2 linked regions of the Piscinibacter gummiphilus genome follow. The protein of the gene in region 2 interacts with the protein of the main gene of each other region in a pairwise test. Links are inferred from orthologs where the notes say so. Each region holds a gene or a part of one and is shown on either strand. Other genes may lie near its edges. The genes, in order: uvrA and uvrB.

Region 1 (6,920 bases), 1.8 Mb from region 2 along the record:
GATCTGTTGCGACATCGCGAGCATCGAGGACTTCAGCTTCGCGATCTCGTCGCCCATCGAGCCGGTCGCGTCGACGAGGAAGACGAGGTCGAGGCGCGGCCGGGCCACGGGCGCCGCGCGGTCGAGGCGCACCTGCACCGCATGGGCCTGGCCGCGGGTCAGCGTCGCGCGGCCCATCGCGCCCTGCTTGCGCACGGCGATGCCCAGCACGCGGTCGGCGTTGCCGTCGCCCGGCAGGAACGCGCGCGGGTGCAGCCACACGCGGCCCGCGGTGTCCGTGCGGGCCCAGGCCACGGGCTCGGCGACGCCGGGGCGTTGCACCGCGACCTCGGCGTCGTGCACCGGGCGGCCGTCGGCGTCCACCACCTCCAGCGGATACCGCTCGCTGACGTCGCGGTCGCGCACGGTGACGCCCTGGGCACGCCGCTGCCGGTACGCGAGGTACTCGCCGAAGTCGGCGTTGTCGTCCACCACGCCGGCGGTGACGGTGACCGCGGGCTCCTGTTGCGGACGGGGCTTGGGCGCGGGGGAAGGCGGCGGTGCGAAGGCCGGTGCCGCCGCGGCGGACTTGCTCACGGCCCGGGCCTCGTCGGCCGCGGCGGCCGACTCCCGCGCGCGGGACGCGCCGGCGGGCTCGAGCATCGGGGCCTCACGCCGCAGCCGCCCCTGCGATTCGGCCTGGGGTCCCGGCACCTCGCGCACCGCGGGCAGGCGATGGCAGTCGGCCGCCTGCGGCGCGGTGAACCGCACCGGCGAGAAGTCGGTGCCATCCGCGGGCGTGTCGTTCCAGGACGGAGGCCAGGGCTGGGGCGACAGCGCCTGGGCGCCGAGGGCGAGCGCAAGGGCGGACAGGGCGGCCGGCACACGCAGCCGGCGGACGAAATGGGCGAACGGGGTCATGGTCTTCTCCAGTGGACGCGATGGAATGCCTCCACTGACACGCACCACGCCGCCGGACGGGGTGAACTTTTTTTCGCACCCGCCGATCACCCCGTTCGCCACCGCCGGACGTATCACCCCGTCATGAGGCAGACTCTCGACCGATGCCCACCGCCCGCCCCGACGACGAACCGGATGACCTGCTGATGGCCGCCTACGCCAACGGCGACGACACCGCCTTCGAGCGCCTGTACACGCGCCACGAAGCCGGGCTGTACCGCTTCGTGCGGCGGCTGCTCGGCCCGGCGCTGGCCGCGCAGGCAGACGAGGTGTTCCAGGACACGTGGATGCGGGTGGTGAACGCCCGCAAGGGCTGGATGCCGCAGGGCGCGAGCTTCCGCACGTGGCTCTTCACGCTCGCCCACCACCGCGTGATCGACGTGTGGCGGCGCAGCGGCCGCGAGGTCACGCCCGTCGACGACGGCGATGCACCGTGGGAGCCCGACGCCGAGGCCGGCTCGGCCTGGGCCCGCTGGCCCGCGCCCCACACGGAGGACATCGCCTTCTGGCGCAAGGCCGGTGAACGCCTGCTGCACTGCCTCGAACAGCTGCCCCTCGCGCAGCGCAGCGCGTTCCTGCTGCACCACGACGACGAGCTGCCGCTGGCGGACGTCGCCCGCGCGCTGGAGGTGGGATTCGAGACCGCGAAGACCCGGCTGCGCTACGCGATGGCCAAGCTGCGCACGTGCATGGGCGCGCACCTCGCGCCGCTGCAGACCTCGGAGCCGTGATGCACAGCACCGACGAACCCCGCGACGGCTGGCTCAAGAAGGCGCTCGACCACGCGCCCGACACCCCCGTGCCGCCGGCGCTGCGCGAGACGATCCTGCGCGCATCGCGGTCGCCGGGGCCGGCACCGGCCGCCGTGCCGTGGTGGTCGCGGCTGTCGGCCTGGATCGTGCGGCCGCAGGTGGCCGCCGGGTTCGCGAGCGTGGCGATGGTCACCGTGGCGGGGCTGCTGTGGCACGACGAGCCGCTGCCGCCGATGCCCGCCTCGACCCCGCCCGCGGCACGGGCACCCGCCGCCGAGGCGCCCGTGGTGCCGGCCGCCCCGGCCCCTGCGCCGGTCGCGGAGCCGCCTCCTGCGAAGCCCGCGCCGGCCCGGCCGCCCGCGCCCAAGGCCCGCGAGGTGGCGCCGCCCGTGATGAAACCCGCCCCGGCCGCCGACACCGCGGCACGGTCGGAACCGCCCATGCTGGAGACGACGGCGGTCCCCCTCCCCGCACCGCCGCCCGCACCCGCGCCGGCAGTGGCAGCCGCCCCGCCCCCACCCGCCGCCGAGGCCCCGGCGGAACGCCGCGCAGCGGCCGCCGAATCCGCCCGGGCCGACAGCCAGCGCAAGTCGATGGCCCCGAGCGGCGCGCTGCGCCGCCAGGCGGAGGCGTCCGCCGGTGCGGCCTTCGCGCCCACCCCGGCGCGCCTGGCCGACGTGCGCGCCGCCCTCGCCGCCACGCCGGACCGCTGGACCTGGCAGCGCCAGAGCGGCATGGCCCAGCCGGCGGGCACACCGGTGTCGGACTGGCTCGCCCTGCTCGACGCCTCCGCCGGTTCAGGCTGGACCGCCGCCTCCGGCCCCCGCACCGGCGCCGCCGAATTGCAGCTGCTGCTCGACGGCCAGCCCGCGCACCGCTGGGTGGTGACCGACCAGGCGGTGTTCTGGTTCTCGCCCGGCGGCACGTGGCAGGCCCCGGTGGGGGCGCCCGCGGCACGCCGGTTGCTGGAAGCCCTCGAGACGCTCCCCTGAACGGTGCCCCTGCTGACGCGCGTTGGCAGGGGGCCTCGCTATCATCTTCCGTTTCCCTTCCGCGTGACCCTCATGCCGCCCCGCCCTGCCCTGACCGACGACCCCGCCGCCCGGATCGAGGCGGCCCTGACCGCGGAAGCCTCCATCGAGGCCCCCACGATCCGCGTGCGTGGCGCACGCACCCACAACCTCAAGGACATCGACCTCGACATCCCGCGCAACCGCCTCGTGGTCATCACCGGCCTGAGCGGTTCGGGCAAGTCGAGCCTCGCGTTCGACACGCTGTACGCCGAGGGCCAGCGCCGCTACGTCGAGAGCCTGAGCACGTACGCGCGCCAGTTCCTGCAGCTGATGGACAAGCCCGACGTCGACGTGATCGAGGGCCTGAGCCCCGCGATCAGCATCGAGCAGAAGGCCACGTCGCACAACCCGCGCTCCACCGTGGGCACGGTCACCGAGATCCACGACTACCTGCGCCTGCTGTACGCCCGCGCCGGCACGCCGTACTGCCCGCTGCACGACGAACCGCTGCAGGCGCAGAGCACCAGCCAGATGGTGGACGCGGTGCTCGCGCTGCCCGCCGGCACGAAGCTCATGGTGCTGGCCCCGGTGGTGCGCGACCGCAAGGGCGAGTTCGGCGACCTCTTCGCCGACATGCAGACCCAGGGCTACGTGCGCTTCCGCGTGGACGGCGACACGTACGAGGCCACCGACGTGCCCAAGCTCAAGAAGAGCGAGAAACACGACATCGACGTGGTGATCGACCGCGTGAAGGTGCAGCCGGGCCTGCAGCAGCGCCTCGCCGAAAGCTTCGAGGCCGCGATGCGCATCGCCGACGGCCGCGCGATGGCGCTCGAGATGGACACCGGTGCCGAGCACCTGTTCTCCAGCAAGTTCGCCTGCCCCGTCTGCAGCTACAGCCTGAGCGAACTCGAGCCGCGCCTGTTCTCGTTCAACTCGCCGGTGGGCGCGTGCCCCAGCTGCGACGGCCTCGGCCACGTGACCGCGTTCGACCCCGAGCGCGTGGTCGCCTTCCCGTCGCTGAGCCTCGCGAGCGGTGCGGTCAAGGGCTGGGACCGGCGCAACGGCTACACGTTCTCGCTGCTCGAGAGCGTGGCCAGGCACTACAAGTTCGACATCGACACGCCGTACGAGAAGCTGCCGAAGAAGGCGCAGAAGGCGCTGCTGTACGGCTCGGGCGAGGAGGAGATCGCGTTCGTCTACGAGGCCGAGGGCGCCAACGGCAAGATGCGCAGCGTGCGGCGCACGCATGCGTTCGAGGGCATCATCCCGAACCTCGAGCGGCGCTACAAGGAGACCGACTCGGCCGCCGTGCGCGAGGACCTGTCGCGCTACCAGGCCCCGCGCCCGTGCCCCGAGTGCCACGGCGCGCGGCTGCGCAGCGAGGCGCGGCACGTGTTCCTGTCCGGGGCCGACGGCTCCAAGGGCGAACCCATCTACACGGTGGAGCACAAGACGCTGCGCCAGTGCCTCGACGACTTCGGCCGCCTCGAACTGAAAGGCGCGAAGGCCGAGATCGCCGACAAGGTGATCAAGGAGATCCGCTCGCGGCTGAAGTTCCTGAACGACGTGGGCCTGAACTACCTGAGCCTCGACCGCAGCGCCGACACGCTGAGCGGCGGCGAGGCGCAGCGCATCCGGCTCGCCTCGCAGATCGGCTCGGGCCTCACCGGCGTGATGTACGTGCTCGACGAACCGAGCATCGGCCTGCACCAGCGCGACAACGACCGCTTGATCGGCACGCTGCGCCACCTGCGCGACCTCGGCAACAGCGTGCTGGTGGTCGAACACGACGAGGACGCCATCCGCGCCGCCGACCACGTGATCGACATGGGCCCCGGCGCCGGCGTGCACGGGGGGCAGGTGATCGCCCAGGGCACGGCGGCGGAGGTGGCCGCGAACGCCGAGTCCCTCACCGGCAAGTACCTCGCGCAGGTGCTGCGCATCGCGGTGCCCGAACAGCGCCGCGAGCCCATCGCCGGCCTGCGCATCCTCAACGCCCGTGGCAACAACCTCAAGGGCGTGACCGTGGACGTGCCGGTGGGCGTGATGACGTGCGTGACCGGTGTGTCCGGCTCGGGCAAGAGCACGCTCGTCAACGACACGCTGTACGCCGCGGTGGCCCGCCACCTCTACAACAGCCACACCGAACCCGAGGCCCACGACGGCATCGAGGGGCTCGACGCGTTCGACAAGGTCATCAACGTCGACCAGAGCCCCATCGGCCGCACGCCACGCAGCAACCCGGCCACGTACACCGGCCTCTTCACGCCCATCCGCGAGCTGTTCGCCGAGGTGCCCACCGCACGCGAGCGCGGCTACGGTCCGGGCCGCTTCAGCTTCAACGTGGCCGGCGGCCGCTGCGAGGCGTGCCAGGGCGACGGGGTGCTGAAGGTCGAGATGCACTTCCTGCCCGACGTGTACGTGCCGTGCGACGTCTGCCACGGCCGGCGGTACAACCGCGAGACGCTCGAGGTGCAGTACAAGGGCAAGAACATCACCGAGGTGCTCGACATGACGGTGGAGGACGCCCACGCGTACTTCAGCGCCGTGCCGAACCTCGCGCGCAAGCTGCAGACGCTGCTGGACGTGGGCCTCGGCTACATCCGCCTGGGCCAGAGCGCCACCACGCTGTCGGGCGGCGAGGCGCAACGCGTGAAGCTCGCGCTCGAACTGAGCAAGCGCGACACCGGCCGCACGCTCTACATCCTCGACGAACCCACCACCGGCCTGCACTTCGCCGACATCGACCTGCTGCTGAAGGTGCTGCACCAGCTGCGCGACGCCGGCAACACGCTGGTGGTGATCGAGCACAACCTCGACGTGATCAAGACGGCCGACTGGATCATCGACATGGGCCCGGAAGGTGGGGCCGGCGGCGGCCGGGTGGTGGCCCAGGGAACCCCCGAGCAGGTCGCCGCGGCGCCCGACAGCGTGACGGGACGTTACCTCGCGCCGCTGCTCTCCCGCTGAACCGTCAGGGGCCCACGGGTGCCCAGTTGCCCGTCAGGTTGACGAGCCGGCAGGCCGACATCTCGGGCTTGCGGCGCCCCTCGCAATCCGCGAGCGCACGTTGCGCGGCCTCCTGGTCGGACGCCGCACCGGCCACGTAGCCGAAGGCACCACCCGTGGACGCCGCGAAGGCCTTGTTGCCACCGGCGGGCCAGTAGTCGGAGCGGAAGACGGTGCGGGCGTCGGCCGTGAGGCCGTAGACACCCAGGCGCTCGTCGGTGACCTGCGGCGCGACGGGCGAACCGCCGCCCCAGACGTACCAGCCGGCGCCGGCCAGCACCGCGAGCACGACGGCGGCGGCGCCGGCGATCACCACCGTGCGGCGCGGAGGCACCTTGGCGGATGCGGACGCGGAGGCCTTCGCGGCGGCCGCGCGCGGCGCGGGTTCGGAAGCGGGCACGCTGTCGTCGCGGCGGGATTCCGCGAGGTCGGCGCGCGTCTCGGACTCGTCGGGCTCGACAAGCACCTTCGCGCCGATGCGCTCGAATTTCGCCACGTAGCGCGTGGCATCGTCGAACACCATGCCCTTCTTGAGCACGGTGCGCTTGCCCGAGAACATCGAGTCCTGCCGCGCCTGGCTCAGGTGCAGCAGTTCGGCCATCTTGCGCTGGACGTCTTCGACGCGGTGACCTTCGAGCACGTCACCGGCAAAGACCAGTCGGAATCGATCGCTCATGGATCACCGGCGGGGAAGTTGACGGGGGGAACTGCCGGTTGATTGTCTGCCAAACCGGAAGCGCCGTCACCTCGCCCCGGCGGGGGGCCGGGTCACGACCGGGTGGGGTCGTTCTCGGGCTCCGAGCACCAGTCGCCCTGCATCAGCGCGCAGACGTGCGGGTGGACGAGGCAGAAGCCGAGGCCGATCACGAGGGCCAGCACGGCGGTGACCACGAGGAAGGAAACGAGGAGGCTCAAGGTCGACTCCCGATGCGAATGGGAAGAGAGGGGTTCGATGTGGAACGGGGCCTCCAGGAGGAGGCCCCGCGGGGGGTGCTTACTGCTTGTACTTGGCCTTCGCCTGGTTCGTGCACGCCGTCTTGGCGTCGCCCGCCAGCGCGTCGCACTTCTCGGCCTCGGCCTTGTACGCGACCTTGTTCTTGTCCTCGACGGCCTCGTTGTGGGCCTTCTTGGTGTCGCGTTCGGCCTTGGCGTCGGCCTTGACCTTGTCGCGTGCGGCCTTGGCTTCCTTCACGCAGACGTCCTT
Region 2 (6,379 bases):
CGAGCTGATGTCCACACCGTCCTTGAACATCTCCCACAAAGGCGAAAGCTCGCGCAGCTTGGCGACACGGTCCTTCAGCGTGGTCACCACGTAGTCGATTTCCTCGACGGTGGTGAAGCGGCCGATGGTCATGCGCAGGCTGGAGTGCGCGAGTTCGTCGCTGCGGCCGAGGGCGCGCAGGACGTAGCTGGGCTCGAGGCTGGCCGACGTGCAGGCGGAGCCCGACGACACGGCGATGCCCTTGATGCCCATGATGAGCGATTCGCCTTCCACGAAGTTGAAGGACATGTTCACGTTGTGCGGCACGCGCTGCGTGGCGTGGCCGTTGAGGAACGTCTGTTCGATGGGGGACAGCCCCGCGATCAGGCGCTGCTGGAGCATCCGGATGCGTTCGATCTCGGTGCCCATCTCTTCGCCGGCGATGCGATAGGCCTCGCCCATGCCGACGATCTGGTGCGTGGCGAGCGTGCCCGAACGCATGCCGCGCTCGTGGCCACCGCCGTGCATCTGCGCCTCGAGGCGCACGCGCGGCTTGCGGCGCACGAACAGCGCGCCGATGCCCTTCGGGCCGTACGTCTTGTGCGACGCGAGGCTCATCAGGTCGACCGGCAGCTTCGCCAGGTCGAAGGCCAGCTTGCCGGTGGCCTGCGCGCCGTCGACGTGGAAGATGACGCCGCGCTCGCGGCACAGCGTGCCGAGGGCCTCGATGTCCTGGATCACGCCGATCTCGTTGTTCACGTACAGCACCGACGCGAGGATGGTGTCGGGACGCAGCGCGGCCTTGAACACCTCGAAGTCGACCAGGCCGTCTTCCTGGACGTCGAGGTACGTGACCTCGAAGCCCTGGCGCTCGAGTTCACGCATGGTGTCGAGCGTGGCCTTGTGTTCGGTCTTCAGCGTGATCAGGTGCTTGCCGCGCGACTTGTAGAACTGCGCGGCGCCCTTGATCGCCAGGTTGATGGATTCGGTGGCCCCCGACGTCCACACGATCTCGCGGGGGTCTGCACCGATGAGGGTCGCGACCTGTTCGCGCGACTTCTCGACGATGGCCTCCGCCTCCCAACCCCACGCGTGGCTGCGCGATGCCGGGTTGCCGAAGTGCTCGCGCAACCAGGGAATCATCGCGTCGACGACGCGCTGGTCCACGGGGCTCGTGGCACCGTAGTCCATGTAGATCGGGAAATGCGGGGTCATGTCCATGGCAGTAGCAGGAGAAAAACGACTTACTTACTTCGAGAAAGCGGTGCCCAGGGCGAAGACGGAGTTGGGGGCCGTGATCTTGATGGGCTTGACGACGGGCTGCGTCGAGATGGCGCGCTTGACCGGGTGCTCCTCAATGGACACGCCCTTGGCCAGTTGCTCGTCGACCAGCTTGCGCAGCGAGATGGAGTCGAGGTACTCGATCATCTTGGAATTGAGGCTGGCCCACAGGTCGTGCGTCATGCACTTGCCGGTGTCCTCGCCCATGCAGTTTTCCTTGCCGCTGCAGCCGGTGGCGTCGATGGGTTCGTCCACCGCGACGATGATGTCGGCGACGGTGATCTCCTCCGACTTGCGGCCCAGCGCGTACCCGCCGCCCGGACCCCGGGTGCTTTCGACGAGTTCATGGCGGCGCAGCTTGCCGAACAGCTGTTCCAGGTAGGACAGCGAAATCTGCTGGCGCGCGCTGATGGCGGCCAGCGCCACGGGGCCCGTGTTCTCGCGCAGCGCGAGGTCGATCATGGCGGTAACGGCAAAACGGCCTTTGGTGGTCAGTCGCATGGAATCCTCCTGATGCCCGGGGGCAAGACAATCAACGAAAGCGATCGATGGGTGACTTCACGCTTGTCGAGCACCCTGCTGACCTGGGTCAGCGGGTAAACCCTCGGGAATATTCCGACGGCGTTACTCAAGTATACATGAAGCCTACTTTTTCGGTCGGCTTCTTCTCGGGAAGTTCCCCTCACCGCTTGCGGACTTCGGTGGTAAGGCGTTCGACGAGGCCGTCGCACGCCGCTTCCACGAGGTCCAGCACGCGGTCGAATCCACCGGGGGGACCGTAGTACGGATCGGGGATCTCCGCCGCCTTCTCCCGGCCGTGGTCACCCAGTCGGCCGAGCTTGGCGCGGTGCTCAGGCAAACAGCGCTCCTGCACCACCGCCCAGTTGTCGTCGTCCATGACCAGGATCAGGTCGTGGCGCTCGAAATCGGCCGAGGTGACCATGCGGGCGCGCAGCGCCGTCAGGTCGTAGCCCCGCTTGCGGGCATGGGCGACCGACCGGGGGTCGGGCGGGTGGCCCTTGTGCCAGTCGGCGTGGGTGCCGGCCGAATCCACCTCGACCAGGCCGTCCAGGCCGGCCGCCTTCAGCTTGTGGCGCAGCACCCCCTCGGCGGTGGGCGACCGGCAAATGTTGCCCATGCAGACCATCAGCACACGGTACGGCTTGCTCATTTGCGCCCCCGCTTCGGTGCCGCCACGGGTTTGGGCGGCGGTGGAGGCGACGGGACCACCACCCCGTCGGGATGGTCGGCCCCGGCGGCGCCGAAGACCTGCTCGCGCAGGTGGGCCAGTTGGTCGCGCACCCGGGCGGCCTTTTCGAACTCGAGGTTGCGGGCGTGCTCGAGCATCTGCTTCTCGAGCTGCTTGATGCGCTTGCCGAGGTCCTTCTCGGACATGACCTCGACCTCGGCCGCCTCGCGGGCCGCCTTCAGGTCGTCCTTCGCGGACTTCTCGGAGTAGACGCCGTCGATCAGGTCGCGCACCTGCTTGGCCACCGAGCGGGGCGTGATGCCCATCTTGGCGTTGTGCTCGATCTGCTTGTTGCGGCGGCGTTCGGTCTCGCCGAGCGCGCGCGACATGGAGTCGGTGATCCGGTCGGCGTACAGGATGGCGCGGCCGTTCAGGTTGCGCGCCGCCCGGCCGATGGTCTGGATCAGCGAACGCTCGGAGCGCAGGAAACCTTCCTTGTCGGCATCGAGGATGGCCACGAGCGACACCTCGGGGATGTCCAGGCCCTCGCGCAGCAGGTTGATGCCCACCAGCACGTCAAAGGTGCCCAGGCGCAGGTCGCGCAGGATCTCGACCCGCTCGACCGTGTCGATGTCGCTGTGCAGGTACCGCACCTTCACGCCGTTGTCGGTGAGGTAGTCGGTGAGCTGCTCGGCCATGCGCTTCGTGAGCGTGGTGATCAGCACCCGCTCGTTCTTCTCGACGCGGAGGCGGATCTCCTGCAGCACGTCGTCCACCTGGTGCGTGGCCGGGCGCACGTCCACCATCGGGTCGACGAGACCGGTGGGGCGGACCACCTGCTCCACCACCGCCCCGGCATGTTCCTTCTCGTAGTCGGCCGGCGTGGCCGAGACGAACACCACCTGGCGCATCTTCTTCTCGAACTCCTGCAGCTGCAGCGGCCGGTTGTCGAGGGCCGACGGCAGGCGGAAGCCGTATTCGACGAGGGTGGTCTTGCGGGCGCGGTCGCCGTTGTACATGCCACCCAGCTGGCCCATCATCACGTGGCTCTCGTCGAGGAACATGACGGAGTCGCGCGGGAGGTAATCCACCAGCGTGGACGGCGGCTCCCCGGGTGCCGAGCCCGACAGGTGCCGCGTGTAGTTCTCGATGCCCTTGCAGTGGCCGATCTCCTGCAGCATCTCGAGGTCGAAGCGCGTGCGCTGCTCGATGCGCTGGGCCTCGACGAGCTTGCCCGCCGAGGTCAGCTCGGCCAGCCGCTCGCGCAGCTCGAGCTTGATGGTCTCCACCGCGGCCAGCACCCGGTCGCGCGGGGTGACGTAGTGGCTCGACGGGTACACCGTGAAGCGCACGATCTTCTGGCGGATGCGGCCGGTGAGCGGGTCGAACAGCTGCAGCGTCTCGATCTCGTCGTCGAACAGCTCGATGCGGACCGCCAGCTCCGAGTGTTCGGCCGGGAACACGTCGATGGTGTCGCCGCGCACGCGGAACGTGCCGCGCGAGAAGTCGGCCTCGTTGCGCTGGTACTGCATGCGGATCAGCTGCGCGATCACGTCGCGCTGGTCCATCTTGTCGCCCGTGCGCAGCGTCATCACCATGCGGTGGTAGTCGGCCGGGTTGCCGATGCCGTAGATGGCCGACACGGTGGCCACGATCACCACGTCGCGCCGCTCCAGCAGGCTCTTCGTGGCCGACAGGCGCATCTGCTCGATGTGCTCGTTGATCGCGCTGTCCTTCTCGATGAACAGGTCGCGCTGGGGCACGTAGGCCTCGGGCTGGTAGTAGTCGTAGTAGCTGACGAAGTACTCGACGGCGTTGCGCGGGAAGAACTCGCGGAACTCGCTGTAGAGCTGGGCCGCGAGCGTCTTGTTCGGCGCGAACACGATGGCCGGGCGGCCGAGCCGCGCGATCACGTTGGCCATCGTGTACGTCTTGCCCGAGCCGGTCACCCCCAGCAGGGTCTGGAACGACAGGCCGTCCTCGACCCCCTCCACGAGCTGCTCGATGGCCGTGGGCTGGTCGCCCGCCGGCGGATAGGGCTGGAACAGCTGGAACGGCGAATCGGGGAACGTGACGAATTCACCCGCCCCCGGCGAAGCCACCTCGGCGATCTCGGATGAAGTTTCGGAAATTCCGGCCATGGCAGATAAAATCCTCGGGTTATCCCGCGATGCAGGCTCGCAGGCCAATCGCGCAGGGTAGCCCAAAACCAAAGTTTGCCCTACTGACAAGGACTGTCTCAATGACTTCGCTGTTCACTGCCGTCGAAATGGCCCCGCGCGACCCCATCCTGGGCCTCAACGAGCAGTTCAACGCCGACCCCAACCCCGCCAAGGTGAACCTGGGCGTGGGCGTGTACTTCGACGACAACGGCAAGCTGCCCCTCCTCAAGTGCGTCCAGGAAGCCGAAAAGCAACTGGTCGACGCGGCCAAGCCGCGCGGCTACCTGCCCATCGACGGCATCGCCGCCTATGACAAGGCCGTGCAGGGCCTCGTGTTCGGCACCGACAGCGCCATCGTCTCCGAAGGCCGCGTGGCCACGGTGCAGGCCGTGGGCGGCACCGGCGGCCTGAAGATCGGCGCCGACTTCCTGAAGCGCCTGAACCCGAACGCCACCGTCCTCATCAGCGACCCGAGCTGGGAAAACCACCGCGCGCTGTTCCAGAACGCCGGCTTCAAGGTCGACACGTACCCGTACTACGACGCGGCCAAGCGCGGCGTGAACTTCGACGGCATGATCGCCGCCCTGAACGGCGCCCCCGCCGGCACCGTGGTCGTGCTGCACGCCTGCTGCCACAACCCGACCGGCTACGACATCACCCCGGCCCAGTGGGACCAGGTGGTCGCCGCCGTGAAGTCGCGCAACCTCGTGGCCTTCCTCGACATGGCCTACCAGGGCTTCGGCGAAGGCATCAAGGAAGACGGCGCCGTGATCGAGAAGTTCGTCGCCGCCGGCCTCGACTTCTTCGTGTCCACCTCGTTCTCGAAGAGCTTCTCGCTCTACGGCGAGCGCGTGGGCGGCCTGAGCGTGGCGTGCGCGTCGAAGGACGACGCCACCCGCGTGCTGAGCCAGCTGAAGATCGTGATCCGCACGAACTACTCCAACCCGCCCACCCACGGCGCCCAGATCGTCGCCACGGTGCTGACCACCCCCGCCCTGCGCGCGATGTGGGAAGAAGAGCTCGCCGGCATGCGTGTTCGCATCAAGCAGATGCGCACCGCCCTGCAGGACAAGCTCAAGGCCGCCGGCGTGAAGCAGGACATGAGCTTCATCACCCTGCAGAAGGGCATGTTCAGCTACACCGGCCTGTCGGTGGAGCAGATGCAGCGCCTTCGCGGTGAATTCGGCGTCTACGGCGTCGATTCGGGCCGCATCTGCGTCGCCGCGCTGAACAGCAAGAACATCGACGCGGTGGTCGCCGCGATCGCCAAGGTCAGCTGATCCGACCTGATTCGCCGGGGGGCGTGTCACGGGCGTGACATGCCCCCCGTGCATTTTGGGCATTTGTCGGACGAAACCGCCGCTATTCCCGGTAGCGCCAAAACACGGGTTGCAGCACGATTCAGGGCATGTGCCTAGAATGGTGCATCGCACAAAGCCAGCGATGTGCCCCTGGGCCAGAAGCCACAAAGGATCCGCCATGCTGTATCAGCTCTATGAATCTCAACGGGCCATGCTGAGCCCGTTCTCCGAATTCGCGTCCGCGTCGTCCAAGCTGTACAGCCACCCGCTCTCGCCGTTCGCCCACACCCCGCTCGCCACGCGCGTCTCGGCCGGCCTCGACCTGATGCACCGGCTGGCGAAGGAATACGAGAAGCCCGAGTTCGGCATCACCACCGTGAAGGTGGGCGGCATCGACGTCGCCGTGCAGGAACAGGTCGCGCTCGAGAAGCCCTTCTGCCGCCTGCTGCGCTTCAAGCGCTTCACCG

Evidence for each region.
Region 1: the proteins of uvrB (region 2) and uvrA interact in binary tests that used the Escherichia coli proteins (3 or more experiments, as listed by UniProt). The link is inferred for Piscinibacter gummiphilus from one-to-one orthologs.

Annotation. Positions count from the first base shown.
Region 1 is NZ_CP015118.1:315,088-322,007, reverse strand. Bases 2,410-5,877 are described here. They hold uvrA (excinuclease ABC subunit UvrA), read left to right. Parts: upstream 2,410-2,755; coding sequence 2,756-5,677; downstream 5,678-5,877. Other genes in these bases: A4W93_RS01375 (hypothetical protein), read right to left, coding at 5,682-5,877; A4W93_RS01385 (hypothetical protein), read left to right, coding at 2,410-2,683. Outside these bases: A4W93_RS01395 (vWA domain-containing protein), read right to left, coding at 1-900; A4W93_RS01390 (sigma-70 family RNA polymerase sigma factor), read left to right, coding at 1,044-1,670; more of A4W93_RS01385, read left to right, coding at 1,670-2,409; more of A4W93_RS01375, read right to left, coding at 5,878-6,392; A4W93_RS29415 (hypothetical protein), read right to left, coding at 6,485-6,631; A4W93_RS01370 (invasion associated locus B family protein), read right to left, coding at 6,711-6,920. UniProt on the Escherichia coli protein: The UvrABC repair system catalyzes the recognition and processing of DNA lesions. UvrA is an ATPase and a DNA-binding protein. A damage recognition complex composed of 2 UvrA and 2 UvrB subunits scans DNA for abnormalities.
Region 2 is NZ_CP015118.1:2,066,208-2,072,586, reverse strand. The notes cover bases 2,010-4,936. They hold uvrB (excinuclease ABC subunit UvrB), read right to left. Parts: upstream 4,591-4,936; coding sequence 2,428-4,590; downstream 2,010-2,427. Other genes in these bases: A4W93_RS09375 (amino acid aminotransferase), read left to right, coding at 4,692-4,936; A4W93_RS09385 (low molecular weight protein-tyrosine-phosphatase), read right to left, coding at 2,010-2,431. Outside these bases: A4W93_RS09395 (IscS subfamily cysteine desulfurase), read right to left, coding at 1-1,200; Fe-S cluster assembly transcriptional regulator IscR, read right to left, coding at 1,228-1,761; more of A4W93_RS09385, read right to left, coding at 1,943-2,009; more of A4W93_RS09375, read left to right, coding at 4,937-5,891; A4W93_RS09370 (polyhydroxyalkanoate depolymerase), read left to right, coding at 6,091-6,379. UniProt on the Escherichia coli protein: The UvrABC repair system catalyzes the recognition and processing of DNA lesions. A damage recognition complex composed of 2 UvrA and 2 UvrB subunits scans DNA for abnormalities.